Candidatus Pseudothioglobus singularis PS1: one gene and its partner. The protein of the gene in region 2 interacts with the protein of the main gene of each other region in a pairwise test. Links are inferred from orthologs where the notes say so. Each region holds a gene or a part of one and is shown on either strand. Other genes may lie near its edges.

Region 1 (10,072 bases), 350 kb from region 2 along the record:
ACCTTAAGCTTGGTTACAATATAAACTCTCAAGACTTGTCCAAAAATACCGAGTTGTCCTTTAATCGCTTGTTCTAATATATATTTTTACAAGTGCGTTCGTAATCTAAAAATTGAATTCTACTCAATTACCTTAATAAAATAATAACAACTATTTTTCATTTTTCTAAATTAGAATGTTATTTTTAAAATAATAGATTGAAATTTTGAAAAAGAATATCCTTGTTTTTAAACATATGACTTCACAGAATCCAGGAATTTTTAGGGATTTTGCTGAAACTCGAAGTATTGCGTTCCATGAAATTGATCTTCATGCAGGCGAGCCAATTCCAGAATTAAATGACTTTGATGGTCTCTGGGTGATGGGCGGCTCTATGAATGTTTGGGAGGAAGATCAATATCCCTGGCTTATTGAAGAAAAGAAAGCTATCCGTCATGCAGTTCAAGGCCTCAAGATGCCATTTCTTGGTATATGTTTGGGGCACCAACTTCTCGCAGAGGCTTTAGGTGGTGAGGCTAAAAAAACGGATAATCATGAGATCGGTTTATTCGAAATTCAACCCACAAAAGAGGGAAAGAGTCATGCTCTTTTAAAGAATTTTAATTTTTCAGATAAGTGGGTAAACGTTCATTTAGTTGAAGTCTCAAAGACTCCTCAAGGTTCAACCATCTTGGCATCCTCTAGTAATTGTCATAATCATATTATGCAGGTCTCTGAGAATGCTTTTTCTTGCCAGTTCCATCCTGAGGTTTGCGGCCATACATTCGAAGGCTGGATGTGTATTCCAGGAATACCATCGAGTCTTGAGAATCTTTTGGGTAAGGATGGCCTTGCCAGTTTTCAAGACGAATTTACAAAGAATTTATCCTCAAATAATAAAGCTTCCCAAACTTTATTTAATAATTGGTGTGATCTGGTTTTTAATTAATTGCATTTCACTAAAATCAATGTCAAAATTAAGTTTTTGATTCGCATGAGATTATGACTGCAAAAAATTGCTCCCAATGTAATGAGTCATTTGGATGCGGTGCAGGAACAGGGAATTGCTGGTGCATTAGCTTTCCGCCAATCATGGCCCCAACTTCTGAGGAGGACTGTTATTGTCCATCATGCCTTAGTGAGGCAATTAACCAGAAAATTGACTCTCTTGTTAGAGAGAAAGGTATGGAAGAATTTCAAAAATTTGTAGAGCCACACCGTACTCAAACAAAGCTTGTTAAAAATGTTGACTATACGATCAACGATGGGCTCTATGTATTTAGTAAGTGGTATCTGATTAAGCAGGGTGATTGCTGTAATAATGGCTGTAAAAATTGCCCTTATTAAAACTCAATATATATACTATCCATTTTAAAATATATAAATTCAAAGGAGCCTCATGATGAATGATGAACAAGTTGAAAAGATATTAAAAGAACTCCGAGATATACGCGGGGTAATGAATAAGGCTTACCAATTATTTTGGGCTGCAAGTTTATTGCTACTTCTTATTCTGATTGTTAATTTTATTTAACTGAGAGCTTCTTTTGAATGATTAGAGCAATTCTACAAATAGGCAACCCAGCGCTTCGTCAGGTTGCTGATCCTGTCGATGTCAGTCAGATTCAATCTGATGAAATTCAAGCCCTCATTGATGACCTTATTGAAACCATGAGGGATGCTAATGGCGCGGGTCTGGCCTCTACTCAAATTGCTATTCATAAAAGAATCTGCGTGATTGAGGTGAAAAAAAACCCTCGCTATCCTTACAAGCCAGACATTCCATTAACTGTATTAATTAATCCAAAAGTCACCTTTCTAACGGAAGACAGAATCAACGTCTTTGAAGGATGCCTTTCAGTCCCCAATATGAGAGGCAAGGTTGATCGCTGCCCTGAAATTCAGATTGAAGGGTATGACCGTGAAGGAAATAATGTCAGCTTTATATCAAAGGGAATCAGCGCTGGAACCTTTCAGCATGAGCTCGATCATCTTGACGGTCTCATCTATACCGATCGAATGGCAGACTCGAGTTCTCTCACAACCATAGAAGAATTTGCAGAGCATTACGAGGATAGCTTTAAGCAACAAGTCATCAGCATTGTTGAGAGATATGGTAGCTAAAAAATAGGTTTATTTGCTAGTGTAGTTCAATTTGAAATCTAGTTCAAAAAAAAAAAAATTTTTTTCTTCAGCAACTAACTAATTGTTATTTCATATATATCTTTAAATAGTTTCTATTTTTAGACTTATTTACAGATAATTTTTATAGATTTAAATATATTCTTTCTATATACTCACTACTCGTAGGGATATAAATTTCCTACGAGTCAAAAAAAGGAGAGAGATTCTTTAAACTAAAAAAGGAGATAATGTTTTGGAAGATCAAATATTAGCTTTAACGGCAGAGTTAGCTGCTGTCAAAAGTGCGGCTCAGGTCACAAACACGATGTTTGCTGAAGCGTACTACTACTTAACAATCCCTCTGATGGTTCTTATTCATGCCGGCTTCCTTCTCTATGAGATGGGTGCTACTCGTGTGAAGAACGTTCTATCATCGGGTACGAAAAACTTACTCGCGTTCGCGTTTACAATCATCACGTTCTATCTGTTTGGTTGGTGGTTCTATTGGGCCTTACCAACGTTCCCGTATGACCTCGCCTCTGGCGCAGGATATATGGAGATTTCAGGTATCGAATATGCAAGTGCTATAGCATTGCCATGGGGCGACTCTGCTCAATACATGGGTCCAAATATGGCTGATCACGCATCAGGTGTATTCTGGGGTGCTTTCGCTCTGTTTGCTGCGACCACTGCATCGATTGCATCTGGTGCACTAATCGAGAGAATACAAACCGTTGGTTTTGTAATCTGTGCGATCGTGCTAGGTTCTTTTGCATGGGTTGTCGCTGCTGCTTGGGGTTGGCACGCAGACGGTTGGCTAGTGACTGAGTTCGGTTTTCATGACTTTGGTGCTGCAGGTCTCGTGCACGCTGTCGCAGGATTCTTCGCGCTTGGTATCCTAATTAATTTAGGTCCACGTGTTGGAAAGTTCAACGCTGATGGCTCTGCTAACCACATCGCTGGTCACAACATGCCGCTCACAGTAACCGGCTTAATGCTGATTATTGTTGGTTTCTTCGGATTCCTAATGGCCTGTATCATTCTGCCTGGTGAAGGCTGGAGTTGGTACGCGGACCAAGGTACAACCATTTATGGTACGCCGATGACGCTTTCTGCTCTAGCATTCAACGTATGTTTGGCTGCTTCGGGCGGTATTATTGGTGCCTGGATCATAACCAAAGATCCGTTCTGGATGATGTCTGGCTGTCTTGCAGGTATTATTTCTGTTGCCTCGGGCCTTGATATATACTTTGGCTCTACTGTAATAGTTATTGCAATGGTTGCCGGTATGATCTTGAAGCCTTGTGCAGACTGGTTAGAGGGTTTTGGTATTGATGATGCTGTTGGCTGTGTTACGGTTCACGGAACGATTGGTCTCTTCGGCGTTGTGATGCTTGGTGTCTTGGGTTCTGGTGCGCCAGGACTGGGTGCTTTTGCGCCAGAAGATACAGTTGCAATCAGCCTGTTTGGCCAAGTCGTTGGTGCAGTAGTCATGTTCTTGCTAGGATTTGTTCCGGGATACATCGTATCTTGGTTAGTCCATAAAGCAGGTATGTTGCGTATCCCAGAATCAGTTCAAATCAAAGGTCTTGACGCTGTCAAGGTTCCTGCTCAGGCATACCCTGAGTCAATGGTTAGTCCTGAGTCTGATTCTTAATAAGGAGAAATAATATGGGATATTTTGCTGAATCTTTTGCAGAACTTTATAATGCCGATGGTTGGATTGACATGGGCATGTACATCGGATCAGGCTCATCTGCGCCTGGATGGTGGACGGTGATTGCATCAGTAATGTTGATAGCGGTTTTAGCTAAAGGCAATGCTGACGAGCAAGAGCACTATAAATAACTGTAAAAAGCAATAAAACGAAAAAGGGCGGTATGAAAATACCGCCCTTTTTTTTGTAAGATTGAATCCGTTAAACTTTAAGTAATAGTCTCGCTGGATCTTCTAAAGCCTCTTTAATTGAGATCAAAAATTGAACCGCCTCTTTGCCATCAATAATGCGATGATCATAAGATAGAGCCAGGTACATCATGGGTTTTATAACGACTTCACCATTCACTGCAATAGGACGCTCTTGCGTCTTATGCATTCCCAAGATAGCGCTCTGAGGTGAATTAAGGATGGGCGTTGAAAGTAGTGAGCCAAAGACGCCGCCATTAGAAATCGTAAAGGTGCCACCACTCATCTCTTCAATCCCAAGCGTCCCATCTTGAGCTCTACCAGCATAATCCATAATCCCTTTCTCAATATCATGCATCCCCATTTTGTGGGCATCACGAAGAACGGGAACAACGAGACCTCTATCAGAAGAAACAGCAACAGAAACGTCACAGAAGGCATGATAAACAATATCGTCACCATCTAAATAGGCATTGACTGTTGGGAATTTTTTGAGTGACTCGACGGCTGCTTTCACAAAGAAAGACATGAATCCTAATTTCACAGAGTACTTCCTCTCGAAGGCCTCTTTATAGCTCGCTCTCATTGCCAAGATTTCACTCATATCAACTTCATTAAAGGTTGTCAGCATGGCAGTGTTTTGAGTCGCCGAATGAAGCCTATTTGCAATCGTTTTACGGATTCGAGTCATTGGGACTCTCTCCTCCATTCGGTTACTGCTCGGTTGAGAAGGTTGCGAAACTGGGGCAGCGGCTGGCTCTTCTCTAGAAATTTCAGGCGCAGCAACTGGCTCTTTTTTGACCTCTTCTTTTGGAGCTTCTTCAGGGCTTACCTGGGTAGCTTTTACAGGCTCTTCTTGGGCGACATGCTCCTCTTGAGGAGTATCATCATTTGAAGCATCTGCCGAATCATCTAAAAGACCAAGAACTTGCTGCTCATTAACGGTTTCTCCCTCTTCAGCTAGAATTTCAGTGAGGATGCCAGACTCTTCTGCAGGAACTTCAAGAACGACTTTATCTGTCTCAATTTCGACGATAACATCATCAACCTCTACAGAGTCTCCAGGTTTTTTATGCCATGCAGCAACGGTTGCCTCGTTAATCGATTCTGGCAAAACAGGTACTTTTACTTCTTTCATTTCTTAATGCTCCTAGCTTTATTAATAGGCTGAATGCCTAGTCCTTTTTCAATAATGTGACTTTGATTAATATTATGCATTCTAACACTGCCTTCTGCAGGAGCAGCATAAAGCTCACGCGCTACTACATGAAGAGTTTGTCCCTTTTTAATGCTTTCCATAAAGTTATGTCTTGAGGTATACCAAGCGCCTTGATTGATGGGCTCTTCTTGACACCAAACTATATCCTTGGCCCCCGTAAATTTAGCTAACTCAGATTGAAGCGCTTCATCAGGAAAAGGGTAGAGCTGCTCTAGTCTAAGAATAGCAACATTATTTATTTGATCATCTTGACGACGCGTTAGTAACTCATAAAAAACTTTTCCACTGCACATTACGACTCGATCAACCTTTTTAGGTTTAATGTTGTCATATTGTTCTTCATAAACATCTCTAAATTTACCCTCAGTAAACTTAAATAAAGGAGAGGCTGCAAGAGGGTTTCTAAGCAAGCTTTTAGGAGACATAATAATCAGTGGTGCCCTAAACTTTCTGAGGACTTGACGCCTAAGTAGATGGAAAATTTGTGAGGCCGTTGATGGAACACAAACCTGCATATTATGACTTGCACAAAGCTGAAGAAAGCGCTCTAGTCTTCCTGAGGAGTGCTCAGGTCCTTGACCTTCAAGGCCATGAGGTAGAAGCATAACGAGGTTTGATAGGCGGCCCCATTTAGCTTCTCCCGAGGCTATAAATTGATCAATAATTGCTTGAGCGCCATTCACAAAGTCTCCAAACTGAGCTTCCCATATAACGAGGGACTCTGGGTTTGCAGTGGCGTAACCATATTCAAATCCAAGCGCTGCCTCCTCAGAGAGGATTGAGTCAAATATTTGAACTCTGCCTTGATTCTCATTAATGTTCATAAGTGGGGTGTAATCTTCATTAGCGAGCTGATTATGTAAGACTGCATTCCTATGAAAAAAAGTTCCTCTGCCGCAGTCTTGTCCAGTGAGTCTAATGGGAACCCCAACTTCAGTTAAACTGGCAAAAGCAAGCGTTTCAGCAAATCCCCAGTCAGCATTAATTTTGTCATTAGCCATTTTGTTTCTCTCTGACATCATCTTTTTAACGCGTGGATGAACTTCGAATCCATCTGGGACATGCTGCAGTTTTTTGTTGAGATCCTTGATATGTTTTTTGCTGATTGCAGATTTATAGGGATCATGCCAAGTTGAGTCAAAATAATCTTCCCAAAGTAATTCCCAAGCCCTTTTATTTTTTGGCTCTAGGATGTTGTAGGCTACTCTGTTGCCGTCTTTCAGTTCTTGTCGATAGTCAGCAATCATCGCGTCAACCTCTGATTGATCAATGACACCTTGTTTCATTAATGTATTGGCATAGTTTGCACGCGTCGTCGGAAGTTTTCTGATGGCCTCATACATTAACGGCTGAGTGACAGCTGGTTCGTCAGCCTCATTGTGACCGTGTCTTCTATAGCACATGAGGTCAATAACCACATCTTTCTTGTAGCGCATGCGATAGTCAAGTGCGAGCTTAGTTATAAAACTAACCATTTCTGGGTCTTCTGCGTTGACATGAAAGACTGGCGCATTAATCATTTTTACAACGTCAGTACAGTAATCCGTTGACCTGGCATCCGTTTGTTTTGAGGTCGTAAAGCCAATCTGATTGTTAATAATAATGTGAACAGTGCCCATCGTTCTATAGCCTCGTGATTGAGACATATTTAAGGTCTCCATCACAATGCCTTGGCCTGAAAAGGCGGCATCACCATGGATTAGAACAGGAAGTATCTTTTGTCGATCTGATTCATTATTTTTATCTTGGTGATACCTGGCGTATCCTTCAATGACAGGGTTGACTAGTTCAAGATGAGAAGGATTAAACATTAAGGCAAGGTGAACATCTTTTTTACTAGTTTTAATATCTGATGAAAAGCCTTGATGATATTTGACATCACCCGTCTGTTTTTTACTTAAGCCAAGATCTCCAGCAAACTCTTTGAAGAGTTTTTCAGCCCTCTTCCCCATAATATTAATGAGAACGTTTAAGCGGCCTCTATGGGCCATGCCGAGGCATATTCTATTCATCAGGTATTCGCCTGAGTGCTCAATTAATACATTTAATAAGGGAATGAGGGTGTCACTCCCTTCGAGAGAAAAGCGTTTTTGACCGACATACTTATTATGAAGAAATTTCTCAAAAACTTCGGCAGCGGTGATCCTTTGAAGGAGCCATTTTTTATATTCAGGTGATTCATTTTGCTCCAAAGACATCGTTTCAATCTTTGTTTGGATCCACTTCCTCTCTTCAAGATTAGGGATGTGCATATACTCGACACCAAGGCTAGAGCAATAAGTTTTGTTGAGTGACTCAAAAAGCTCTCTTAGTGTGTTGCAGTTGGGTCCCTGGTAAGAGCCCATATCAAACGTGGTATCTAAATCCGCTTCACTCAAACCAAACTCTTCAAGCGTAAATGGCGGCGTTGAGTGGTGTCTTGGTCTCTTGAGTGGATCTAAGGTGGCCCTTAAGTGTCCCGAAAATCGAAAGGCATAGATGAGCCTGAGAACACCAAGCTGGGCAGCGCTTTGAGTGGGGCTATTTGGAGCAGTATTGGATTCAAAATTAGATTCGCCATAATTAATAAAGCGACTGATCACATCTTCATGCGAGTTAGAATTATTGTTCATTATTCCTGTAATTTATGGGGGAAGGGTGGCTTGAATTTATAAATACTGGGTGCAGGTAAGATTTACCAATCATGCCGTTAATGAGCATGCTATTTTGTGCTTGCTGTAAAGTTAAAATAGTCACAATTTGTGAGTTTATTTTTTTAAATCAAATTATATAGAGATTAGGCAGTCTCATCGCATAATTATTTAAAAATTTGCATTACAAATTGTAGGGTAATTTTTTTATTCTAGTTGTGATTTATAGAATATTATTTTATGAATATTATTAAGCATAGATTGAATATATTAAATTACTAATAATTCAGCGTCCAGTATAATTATCCGTAAACTTCAAAATTGTATTTACCTTACCCTCAGCACTTAATCGCTTCATGAACAATTTCTTAAAAATACTTAAAGACAAAAGTCATATTTTGGCTGATGGCGCTACAGGAACCAATTTGTTTGGAATGGGTTTAGAGACAGGCGATCCTCCTGAACCTTGGAACCTTGAGCATAAGGACAGAATCCGCTCCTTGCATCAAGGTTTTGTTGATGCGGGTTCTGATTTGTTTTTAACAAACAGTTTTGGCGGAACATCCTTTAGACTGAAGTTACATAATCTTGAGAATCAAGTCTTTGAGCTTAACAAAGCTGCTGGAGTTGTAGCTAGGGAGGTTGCTGATAATGCTGATCGCCTAGTCATTGTTGCAGGGGCAATGGGGCCAACCGGAGAAATGATTGAGCCTCATGGACTGATGACGCCTAGCGAAGCGACAGCTGCTTTTAGGGCTCAAGCAGAGGGCCTGGCTGAGGGCGGAGTAGATGTGCTTTGGCTTGAGACTATGTATGCGATGGAGGAGCTCGAGGCAGCAATAGATGCGGTCAAAGATATTGGGCTCCCTGTCTGCGCGACAATGAGTTTTGATACCGCTGGCAAAACAATGATGGGGATTACACCTTCAAATCTTGCCAAAAGATCTAAAGATTTAAATTTAATGGGTTTTGGTGCCAATTGCGGTATTGGTGCGCCTGACCTATTGGCAACAATCAATGACATCTCGAAGAGTGTTGAGCCTGAGACAGTGGTTATCTCTAAAGCGAACTGCGGCATTCCGGAGTTTGTCGATGGTAGTATCGTTTATTCTGGAACCGAAGAGCTCATGTCTGAGTATGTAAAAATTGCCATGAATTCAGGCGCCAACATTATTGGTGGTTGTTGTGGGACCACTTTTGATCATGTCAGAGCAATGAGGAAAGCAATGGACGAACACATTGTCACTTCAGCGCCAACCCTCGAAGAAATTGAAGAGAAGGTAGGGCAAATGTCTGAGGGCTCAAGATCGATCTTTAAGGGCGATGATTCAAAGCCAGTGAAGCAGAGAAGGAGCCGCCGCTCAAGGTCTTAAGGCCCAATATTTAATTTTAAATTCGAATTGGTTCATTAAATAATTTTCCTTGTAGTATAATTTTTTTTATTCTAAGTAAATTATTTTGTTGTGGCTTCTACAAAAAACCCGCCGCCTAAAGAGAAAGGTGTTTCCATCATTGACAAAAATCTTCCTTCTTTTGGGAGTGATAAACAGCTTGAGGCTTCAATAGGTAAACAGGTTCGTATTGCTAGAAAAAATGCTGGCGTCACATTGCAGCAGCTATCAAAGCAATCGCTTTTGTCTGCCAGTATGCTCTCTAAAATTGAAAATGGCCAAATCAGTGCGTCGCTCAAAACAATCCAGCTCATCTGCCATGCACTCAACATTTCAATTACTTCACTATTCAAGCAACATGATAAAGATGTTGAGCCCACCTTTATTAAATCAGGTGACGGCCTAACGATCGAGAGAGCGGGTTCAGATGAGAGTCGTCATTACCAATTACTAGGCCACACGGTTGGAGGTTCGTTAAACGTCGAGCCTTGCTTAATTACGATTACTTCAAGAGACTATGAATTTCCTGAATTTCAACACAAGGGCGTAGAGTTCATTTATATGCTTAAAGGTCAGATGGATTATTATTATGGAACTAAGATCTACCACTTTAAAAAAGGCGACTCTTTATATTTTGATTCTGATAAGCCTCATGGGCCTAAAAAAATAATCAGCGATGAGTGCCAGTTTCTGACCATTATTTGCACGAATAACTCTGATTAACAATAATTACTAAGAACAAATGAGTAATTTTTTTTTGCTCATCATTAACTTCCTCAAGCAAGCTCTCAAATCAGTTTTTTTTCATGTTTTTTTAAACATTT
Region 2 (10,072 bases):
CTCTAAGAGTCTCTGATATTAAAAAAGATTTGGCATGCGGATGAAAAAGACATGTAGGATGAAATTGGGTAAATTCCATGTTGGAAATCTCGCATCCTGCTCTGTAAGCCATCGCAATACCATCTCCAGTTGAAGTATCTGGGTTTGAAGTGTACAAATAAGATTTTGAAGCGCCACCAGTTGCAAGAATAGTTTTGTTTGAACTAAAGGTCACTACCTCCTTCGAGTTTTTATCAAACACATATGCGCCATAACAATTTTTATCTTTAACAACAAGATCGACAGCAACATATTCTTCAAAAAGCTCTATGTTATTTTTTTGCCTTACCTTAGCAAGAAGGTTGACTTGGATTGACTGACCCGTTTTATCGGCAACATGGGCCACTCTTTTTGAGCTGTGACCACCCTCAGTTGTGAGATCATAGCTATTATTGATGTGAGAAAATTGAACACCAGTGCTTTCAAGATCTTTAATAGCCTGGGGGGCTTGCTCTACCATATACCTGATACTCTTTTCGTTCCCGAGGTTAAAGCCGGTGTTAACAGTGTCTTCAATATGTGAATCAAAATTATCTTCTGGATCTAGTACAGCTGAAATTCCACCTTGGGCATAATACGAAGAGCCTTCCAATATTTTATCTTTAGCAATCACCGCTATTGAGGTGCTACTTGAGAGCTGAACAGCACTCATTAATCCAGCAGCTCCAGAGCCTATTATAAGAACATCGAATTGATATTTTTTAGCCATAGTTTATTGTCACAAAAAGACACAAAATTAAAAAATATTAAAATATTTTTTATATATAATTTCCCGCAAGTTAAACACTACTATATTTAACTTATTTCTCCTTTTAATAGTAGACTAACCCCACACTCTTATTCGAGGTGGGGTTTTTTATTTTAAGGATTTTTTTAATTCATTTCTGGTTTAAAAAATATTAGCAATTTGGGTAATAAAGTAAGATTAACAAATACTGCACTGAGCATTGCAATTGCCATAAATATTCCAAAATATATGCTTGGGATAAAGTTTGATAATATTAAAACCAGAAATCCTATAGCAACCGTTGCTGCCGTATAAAACATAGAAACACCAATAGAGTTATGTGCTCTATACATCGAAGCTTCAAAATCAGAATCAACCAAAAGTTCTGATTTAAATCTACTAATATAGTGTATTGCATTGTCAATACCGATCCCAATAGCAATGGCTGCGATTGTGATTGTCATTATATCCAGGGGTATTCTTGCTAAGCCCATTAATCCAAGAATTATTAAAGACGGTATTATGTTTGGAATTACTGCTATTAGAGCAATAGAAATTGACCTAAATACAATTAAGAAAAGCATAAAAATGATTATAAAAACGGTAAAGATAGTTTTAACTTGTGAAGAAAATAAACTTTGAAGAAGATTGTTATAGAGTGAAAACGTTCCAGTGAAATAAAACTCATCCTCACTGAAGTAAAAGCGTTCAACTAATTCTTTTTTGACATCAATGATTAATTGATTCCTATCTAAGTCTGTGGTTGTTTCCTTGATTCTAGCAACGATCCTGATTTGATCAGTTTCGTCTGAAATATGAGGCTTTAAAACTTGTGATTTTGCAAACTCAGGCATATTGTTTTTGCCAAGCATAAGTAAAAACCCATTAGGCGTTTTTCCATCATTTGATTCTTTGAGGACTTGTATAAAGGTGTCAATGGATAAAACTTTTCCGATACTGGGGATGCTGTCAAGATATTGATGAACATCATGGAAGTCCTCTCTTAAGCTTGAATCTGCCCAGTAAGCACTTGCCAAATCATTAAAAACAATTTCAAGTGGAATCGTACCTCCCAACTCTTTGTCAATGAAATTTAGCCCCTGATAGATTTCAGTATCTTTTTTAAAGTAATTGATGAAGCTATTTTCTACAGAGATTTTACTTAAGCCAAAAATTGCAATAGCACTGACTAGTGCGATTCCTAAAATTATATTTTTGCCACCTTTGTCTGTAGCAATGGCTAACTTTTGAAGTACATAAAATTTTTCAGTTTTGTGGGATGTTTGAGAAGTTGGAAAGAGGGTCATGACTAATGCAAAGCTGACAAATGATAATATAAAAGCAACCGTTACGCCAATACTCATCATTAAGCCAAAATCTATAACAGGCTGAACATGGCTTGTGGTGAGTGAAGCAAATGCAGCTATCGTTGTGACCACAGTATAGAGGCATGGCCTTAACATTTCATTTAGAGTTCTTCGAGTGATTTCATCATTACTCATTCCTGTCTGTTGATTTAAGATTTCTCTATACCGAACAACTAAATGAATGATAACTGAAAGAGTCATGACCAAAAGAAGTGAAAAGAAATTAGCAGAAATCACTGTCACCTTCCAGCCTATAGAGCTAATCAATCCAGTCATAAATAAAGCACCAATGATACTTATCGCAATTGGCATTAATACCCATCTCACTTTATGAAAAAAGAGTGAAAGCATTAATGACATAGCTAGGACTACTGCAAGACTAAATATAATTAAATCACTTTTAATGAAATCAATGACATCATTTCTAATCATCGGGACCCCACCCAAGTATAGTTTAGCGTTATTTTGATATTGACTCATTGTGGTGCGAATCTCTCCTATTAATTGCTTTAATGAATCGTCATTTATTATTTCACGTGGATCATCAGTTGCAAGAGGGATTAATAAGGCCGTGGTTTTTAAATCAGCACTGATAATATTATTAGCGTAAAGGGGGCTGGTTTTAAACTCTTTAGCAACTAAATTTTGGTCTGCTTTTCCGTTATCAATAGTGTAAACATCACTTGCTAGTTCAACTAATGAGAGTGGTGGTGACTGAAAAAGTGAAACATCTAAAATTGATATGACTGAACTAACTCCATTGATATTTAATAAGTCATCCCTCAGTGAGCTCAGGTAAGTCAGTTGTTCTTTTGAGAGAACAGTTCCTTTTTTAGCTGTGTAGCTAATGACTAAAGACTCATCTGAGCCAAAGGTCTTTTGAGTATCAAAGTAAAGTTCTAGATTATTATCTCCATCTAAAGATAATGATTCTGATGAAGCATCAAGGGAAAAGTGCTGTATCTGAAAAAATGATGAACCGATGATCACTAAAAATGCCAATAATGACCAAAGAGGCTTCTTAGTCAAAAAATTTAAAATTGAATTAAGCATGCCTGCCTATTTCAAATCAAAAAGAGAATTTTTTAGGTGGTTCATGACCTTTCATGAATTCTAGATGAGTCTCAAAAAGAGATTTAGAGTTCCAAATAAGTTCAGTTTCTCTTGAAATAAGATTGGCGTGCATTTGATTTTTAGAGCCTAAAACAACAAATAATTTTCCACCTACTTTTAACAGTTTTTTTAAATCATCTTCAATATTGGGAAGAGCAGATCCAATAATAATTGAATCAAACTGCCCCTCTTTAAAGTTTGAGCTATTAAAAGTATCATTAATTAGGTTGGTATTGATTATCTTGAGTTTATCTATATTTTCTTTTGCTTTGACATGTAAGTCATGTTCTATTTCTATGCTTGTCACAGAGTTTGATAGTTTTGCTAGAACCGATGTTAAGTAGCCACTTCCAGTCCCAACCTCTAAAATGTCTTCATTGCCTTGAAGGTTTAGACTATCTAAAATTCTTCCTTCTATTTTTGGAGAGAACATCTTATCTGACTCATTAAGAGGTATTTCAATATCTGCAAATACGAGTTTTTGATATTCCTCTGGCACAAAGTTCTCCCGTGGAGTATCTGAAAGTGCTTGATTTGCTCTCACATTTAGCCCACCCCAAGGTCTTATTTGTTGCTCAATTACATTTTTTCTTGCTTCTTTAATATCCATAATTAACCTACTTTCTTTTCCTTGGCGGCATTAAGTCAGTAATTGTTCCTTCAGCCATTTCTGCTGCAAACGCAGTCGTTTCTGATAATGTTGGGTGAGCATGAATCGTTAACGCAATATCACTCATATCGCAGCCCATTTCAATTGCTAGACTCGCCTCAGCAATTAAGTCACCTGCATTTGTTCCACATATTCCCATGCCGAGAATCTTACCTGATTTAGAATCAAAAAGGCTTTTTGATACTCCTTCAGTTCTTCCAATGCTCAGACTTCTTCCAGAAGCAGCCCATGGGAAAACTCCTTTTTCAAATTCTATTCCAGCTTCTTTGAGCTCCTTTTCAGTTTTGCCAGTCCATGCAACTTCTGGGTCTGTATAGGCAACAGAAGGAATAGTTAGTGCATCAAAACCAGACTTTTCACCACAGATAACTTCAGCAGCAACTTTAGCTTCATGAACTGCCTTATGGGCAAGCATTGGTTGGCCGACAACATCTCCAATTGCGTAGATGTTGTCAACATTAGTTTTCATTTGTTTGTTTGTTCCAATGAAGCCATTGTCATTAATATTGACTCCAGCTTTCTCAGCGTCAATTAACATTCCATTTGGTGTTCTTCCAACGGCAACTAAAACCTTATCAAAAGTATCTGATTCAGGTGCATCTTTACCTTCAAATAAAACTTTAATGCCTTTCTTTAGGGGCTCCATTGAAGTAACTTTAGTGTTTAAAAAGATATTTGCATAATTTTTCTTAGCTTTCTTAAAGAGTGGATTAACAATATCTTTATCAGCAGCAGGAATGATTTGACCTCCGAGTTCAACAATCGTAATTTCAGAGCCAAGAGCATCATAAATTGTGGCCATCTCAAGGCCAATAATCCCACCACCAACTATTAGCATTCGTTTCGGTACGTCATCCAAAAGAAGTGCATCAGTCGAATCCATCACTCTTTCATCATCAAAAGGGAACATAGGAAACTTAGTAACCCTAGATCCTACAGAAATAATGCACTGTTCAAACTCTATAACTTCATCACTTCCATCCAGACTAACTTGATTTTTAGATAAAAATTTAGCATATCCATTAATCACTTTAACTTTTCTTGCTTTGGCAAGTGCATGGATTCCGCCTGTTAGTTTATTCACTATGCCGTCTTTATTTTTCTTAACACCTTCTAGATCAATTTTAGGTTTTGAAAAAGTGATCCCAAGTTCACTTGCATGCTTACTTTCGTTAATTACTTCAGCCGTATGAAGAAGAGTTTTGGATGGAATGCAGCCTACATTGAGACAAACTCCGCCTAATGATTCATAGCGCTCAATTAGGGTCACTTCTTTTCCTAAGTCTGCAGCTCTAAACGCTGCAGTATATCCGCCAGGACCAGATCCAATAACTAAAACTTGAGTTTTAATCATAATAACATCTCCATAATATTACTTAAGACTTGATTTAGTTCAGCCATAAACCTTGCTCCCTCAGCACCATCAATGACCCTATGATCATAAGAGAGTGCCAATGGAATCATGGCTGTTGGTTCAAAAGTGCTACCATTCCAAATTGGTTTAATTTGAGTTCTTGATACACCTAAAATTGCAACCTCTGGGGAGTTGATGATCGGCGTGAATTGTGTGCCACCAATCCCACCTAAACTGGATATCGTGAAACCAGCCCCCTTCATTTCACTTGAATCTAGTTTGCCTTCCCTGGCTCTCAAAGAAATATCTGCAAGCTCCTCTGAAAGCTCAATCAGTGATTTTTTATTAACATCCTTAACAACTGGAACTAGAAGTCCATTAGGGGTGTCTACCGCTATTCCTAGATTGAAGTACTTTTTAAGTATGAGGTTTTCACCACCTTCATCCAAAGAGGCATTGAAGTTAGGGTGGCGCTTTAATACTTGAACAATTGCCTTCATGATAAAAACTAGAGGACTTAATTTGATATTTTTTTCTTTTTGATGCTTACGGAATTTTTCTAATTGATCAATATTTACTTCATCAAATTGACTGACATGTGGAATTGTGTTCCAGCAATTAGAAAGATGTTTGCCAGATAATTTCTTAATCCTGGATAAAGGAATGGTCTCAACTTCTTCATTTGAAGACCCATGAGTGACAAGATCTTTTACAAAGGATTTTAGATCTTCATCAAGAATCCTACCTTTTTTTCCTGTTCCATTTATTCTGGATAAACTAACTCCAAGCTCTCTAGCTAGTTTTCTGATTGAGGGCGAAGCATGCGAATTTGAATCAGTTTTCAGTGAAACTTCCTCAGTTTGTTTTGTATCATCTTGTGATACGGTCTTTGTGATAGTTGGCTCATTATCATCATTGATTTTAGTATCAGGTTTCTTAGGTTCTTCCACTGAATCATCAGCTTGATCTGCAGAAGCTGAGTCAGTTTCTAGGATAAGTATGAGATCACCTTTAGCTACCTTATCTCCAACCTTTATTTCAAGGCTAGTCACCTTTCCAGAAAAGGGTGCCGGAATTTCCATTGTAGCTTTATCAGTCTCAAGGGTGACGATGCTGTCATTTTCATTTACAACATCTCCAACCTTTACCAGAACTTCGATAATATCTACGGCATCAAAATCACCAATATCAGGTAACTCTACATTTTTTTGAGACAAAGCTAAATTAAGGTGTTGATCACTATCTAATTTTGATGTTTTTGATTCTTCCACTGAATCATCAGCTTGATCTGCAGAAGCTGAGTCAGTTTCTAGGATAAGTATGAGATCACCTTTAGCTACCTTATCTCCAACCTTTATTTCAAGGCTAGTCACCTTTCCAGAAAAGGGTGCCGGAATTTCCATTGTAGCTTTATCAGTCTCAAGGGTGACGATGCTGTCATTTTCATTTACAACATCTCCAACCTTTACCAGAACTTCGATAATATCTACGGCATCAAAATCACCAATATCAGGTAACTCTACATTTTTTTGGGTAGGCATATGTACTATTAAATAGCTTTATATTTGAACAATGCAATTATCCCAAATTTACTCTATGAAAGGCGATTAATGTTAAAATTAATTTAAACTATAAAACGATAAATAATCCACATTTCCTCTTCATTTTTTAACTCTAGTTATTAATTTATGTCTCTTGCTCTTTCTACTGATAACCTAGCTAAAACCTATTCCAATAAACTTGAAGCTTTGAAAGGTATCAATCTAAAGGTAGAGAAGGGTGACTTTTTTGCATTATTAGGCTCAAATGGTGCTGGCAAAACAACAGCAATCGGAATCATTTCAGGACTATTGAAGAGCACTTCAGGAGAAGTGATCATCGATGGCTTGAATCAAAAAAAGCATGTGAATGACATTAAGCAAATGATTGGGCTAATGCCTCAAGAGTTTAATTTTAATCCTCATGAGCCAAATATCGAGATCCTAATTAACCAGGGTGGTTACTTTGGAATTCCTAGGAAAGAGGCTAAAATTCAGGCTGAAATTCTTTTAAAAAAAATGGAACTATGGGATAGGCGCTTTGATGTTGCTCAATCCCTATCGGGAGGAATGAAGAGGCGTTTAATGCTTGCAAGAGCTTTAATGCATAAACCTAAAATTTTAATTTTAGATGAGCCAACAGCTGGAGTTGATGTCGAGATTCGACAATCGATGTGGCATTATCTGAAGCAGCTCAATAAAGAGGGTATGACAATCATATTGACTACTCATTATTTGGAGGAGGCGGAGTCCTTGTGCCGAAATATTGCGATTCTTAACAATGGCGTTTTAGTTGAGCAGTCTAATATGAAAAAACTCCTCTCAAAAGCTAAGAGGCAAGTCATTATCATTGATACAATTGAAAAATTACCTGAGAGTATTCAAATAATAAACTGTGATTGTGAAATCATTGATGAAAATACATTGCAAGTTTCTCAAGGTGAAGGCACAACAATATCTGATGTCATTTCAGCACTATTAGCTCAAAATATAAATGTTTTACATTTAAGAAGCTCTCAAAATCGCTTAGAGTCACTCTTTTTATCACTTACTAGTTAAATATTTATGTGGATCGCATTTAAAACTATTGTTATCAAAGAGATACTGAGGTTTTCTAGAATCTGGGTTCAAACAATAGTGCCACCAGTTATAACAACCTCACTATACCTTCTAATTTTTGGTGGACTGATGGGATCCAGAATTGGTCAGATGCGAGGGATTGATTATCTTGACTTCATCGTTCCTGGAATCATCTTGATGACAGTAATCATGCAGTCATATGCAAATACAGTGTCCTCATTCTTTATGACAAAATACAATAATAGCTTTGAAGAATTGCTTGTATCAACCACACCAAATTGGGTAATATTGTTAGGCTTTGTAAGTGGCGGTATCTCTAGAGGGCTTTGTGTTGGCGCAGCTGTAACATTCACAATTTCTTTTTTTGTTGAAATTCAAATTCATAGCTTTTTAATAATTGCAGTTACTTTCTTTTTAACATCAATAATGTTTGCATTGGCCGGCTTTATCAATGCAGTTTATGCGAAGACTTTTGACGATATTTCTATCATTCCAAACTTTGTTTTACTGCCACTGACTTATCTCAGTGGAATGTTCTATAGTATCGATATTTTGCCTAGTTTCTGGCAGAGCTTGTCAGCATTTAATCCCATCTTCTATATGATGGATTCTTTCAGATTAGGTTTTTTAGGTGTAAGTTCTGTAGAGCTATGGAAGGCTTTTTTGATCCCTGGAGTTATGATAATTGTATTAGCTTTCGCTGCAAATTTAATGCTTAATCGTGGTGTAAGTATTAAAACAGAGTAATATAGCACCTCGCAAACCCATTCCTCATAAGATATCCACAAAAGTTCGTAATGCGTTTGTAATAAAAGCAATAATCTAACTATTATCTTATATGTTTAAAAATTCTTTAAAAATTTCAAAAATAAGTTATTTTTTATTCTTAATAGTTATTTTTACTTTTAATTCAAAAGCGATTGCTGTTGAAGACCTCTCATATCCATTTAATTCAGATAGTGGAAAGTACTGGCAATACATTAGTGATCAAGTGATGGGCGGTGTTTCTGTTGGTAAAGTTACTCTTGAGCAAGATGGAGAAATCTTTTATGCAAGACTTACAGGCAATGTAAGTACAAGGAATTATGGCGGCGTTATTCAATTACGCACAGGAATTTCATTTGCAAATTCTGAAAAAGATGGCAAAAATCTTCAGGGAGTTCGTCTCAATGTAAGAGGCAATGGTGAAACTTACGATATCCATATATTAACAAATGATATGGCTTATTATGGAGACTTTTATTCTGCAACCTTCCAAGCTGATCCTAATTGGAAAATGATTGACTTGCCTTTTAATAAATTTGAACGCAAGCGTTACAATTCTTCGAAGTTAGATGCTAAAAATATAAGAAGCTTTGCTATTGCTGCTTATGGCCGTAATTTCACATCTGATGTTTCAGTCTCAACAATAGAGTTTTACTACTAGAGAATAAATGAAAAAAGCAAAATTTGGACTTTAGTCCAAGTTGGCATATAATCCTATTTTTTCTAGGAATTTCTTTGATGCGATTTGCTAAATATGAACAACAGTTGAAGTGGTTCGCACTATTCCTCGGCATCCTAAGTACAATTGCCATTATCAATGACTTGTATCCTTACACGATGTTTATTGGACTTCCATTTTGTTTAATCTGGGTTTACTGTGCCTGGCTTCATACTGAAAAACAATTGAAATGGATTAATATAATTTTTACTGGGTTATATACATATGGAATAGTGAATTACTATATTTAAAACTAAGTAACAAAGTAATAAAGTATTATTCATCTTTGATGAATTCAAGCAGTAACCAAACTAAGGCATATGATTTTAAAACTAGAGATATAAAGGTTTTAAAAAAGCTATTGCCGTATTTACTTAAAATGCGAGCCCGTGTTATTTGGGCTGTTAGTTTTTTAATGTTGGCGAAATTGGCTAATGTCGCAGTTCCACTTGCACTAAAAGAAATCGTTGATAGCCTAGATCAGACGAATATAATATTGGTATTGCCACTTGGCATGTTGCTAGCTTATGGCCTTTTAAGACTAGCAAGTTCTCTATTTAATGAGCTTCGTGATGCCATTTTTGCCAAAGTTCGTTATCACGCAATGAATTTAATTGCACTTGGCGTATTCAGGCATTTACATACTTTGGATTTATCCTTTCATTTGGATCGACGCATTGGCGGTATAACCCGTGATATTG

The links.
Region 1: the proteins of lpdA (region 2) and odhB interact in binary tests that used the Escherichia coli proteins (3 or more experiments, as listed by UniProt). The link is inferred for Candidatus Pseudothioglobus singularis PS1 from one-to-one orthologs.

Annotation. Positions count from the first base shown.
Region 1 is NZ_CP006911.1:1,110,965-1,121,036, reverse strand. The notes cover bases 3,085-6,083. They hold odhB (2-oxoglutarate dehydrogenase complex dihydrolipoyllysine-residue succinyltransferase), read right to left. Parts: upstream 5,147-6,083; coding sequence 4,022-5,146; downstream 3,085-4,021. Other genes in these bases: W908_RS05645 (2-oxoglutarate dehydrogenase E1 component), read right to left, coding at 5,143-6,083; W908_RS08825 (hypothetical protein), read left to right, coding at 3,775-3,951; W908_RS05655 (ammonium transporter), read left to right, coding at 3,085-3,760. Outside these bases: W908_RS08860 (hypothetical protein), read left to right, coding at 1-77; W908_RS05670 (type 1 glutamine amidotransferase), read left to right, coding at 206-928; W908_RS05665 (DUF5522 domain-containing protein), read left to right, coding at 982-1,326; def (peptide deformylase), read left to right, coding at 1,531-2,103; more of W908_RS05655, read left to right, coding at 2,357-3,084; more of W908_RS05645, read right to left, coding at 6,084-7,839; bmt (betaine--homocysteine S-methyltransferase), read left to right, coding at 8,214-9,230; W908_RS05635 (helix-turn-helix domain-containing protein), read left to right, coding at 9,321-9,971. UniProt on the Escherichia coli protein: E2 component of the 2-oxoglutarate dehydrogenase (OGDH) complex which catalyzes the second step in the conversion of 2-oxoglutarate to succinyl-CoA and CO(2).
Region 2 is NZ_CP006911.1:1,459,827-1,469,898, reverse strand. What follows is about bases 3,068-6,066. They hold lpdA (dihydrolipoyl dehydrogenase), read right to left. Parts: upstream 5,271-6,066; coding sequence 3,864-5,270; downstream 3,068-3,863. Other genes in these bases: W908_RS07410 (dihydrolipoyllysine-residue acetyltransferase), read right to left, coding at 5,267-6,066; W908_RS07420 (protein-L-isoaspartate O-methyltransferase family protein), read right to left, coding at 3,203-3,856; W908_RS07425 (efflux RND transporter permease subunit), read right to left, coding at 3,068-3,186. Also shown: nadB (L-aspartate oxidase), read right to left, coding at 1-748; more of W908_RS07425, read right to left, coding at 913-3,067; more of W908_RS07410, read right to left, coding at 6,067-6,811; W908_RS07405 (ABC transporter ATP-binding protein), read left to right, coding at 6,959-7,867; W908_RS07400 (ABC transporter permease), read left to right, coding at 7,874-8,635; W908_RS07395 (CIA30 family protein), read left to right, coding at 8,727-9,314; W908_RS08735 (hypothetical protein), read left to right, coding at 9,392-9,622; W908_RS07390 (ABCB family ABC transporter ATP-binding protein/permease), read left to right, coding at 9,661-10,072. UniProt on the Escherichia coli protein: Lipoamide dehydrogenase is a component of the glycine cleavage system as well as of the alpha-ketoacid dehydrogenase complexes.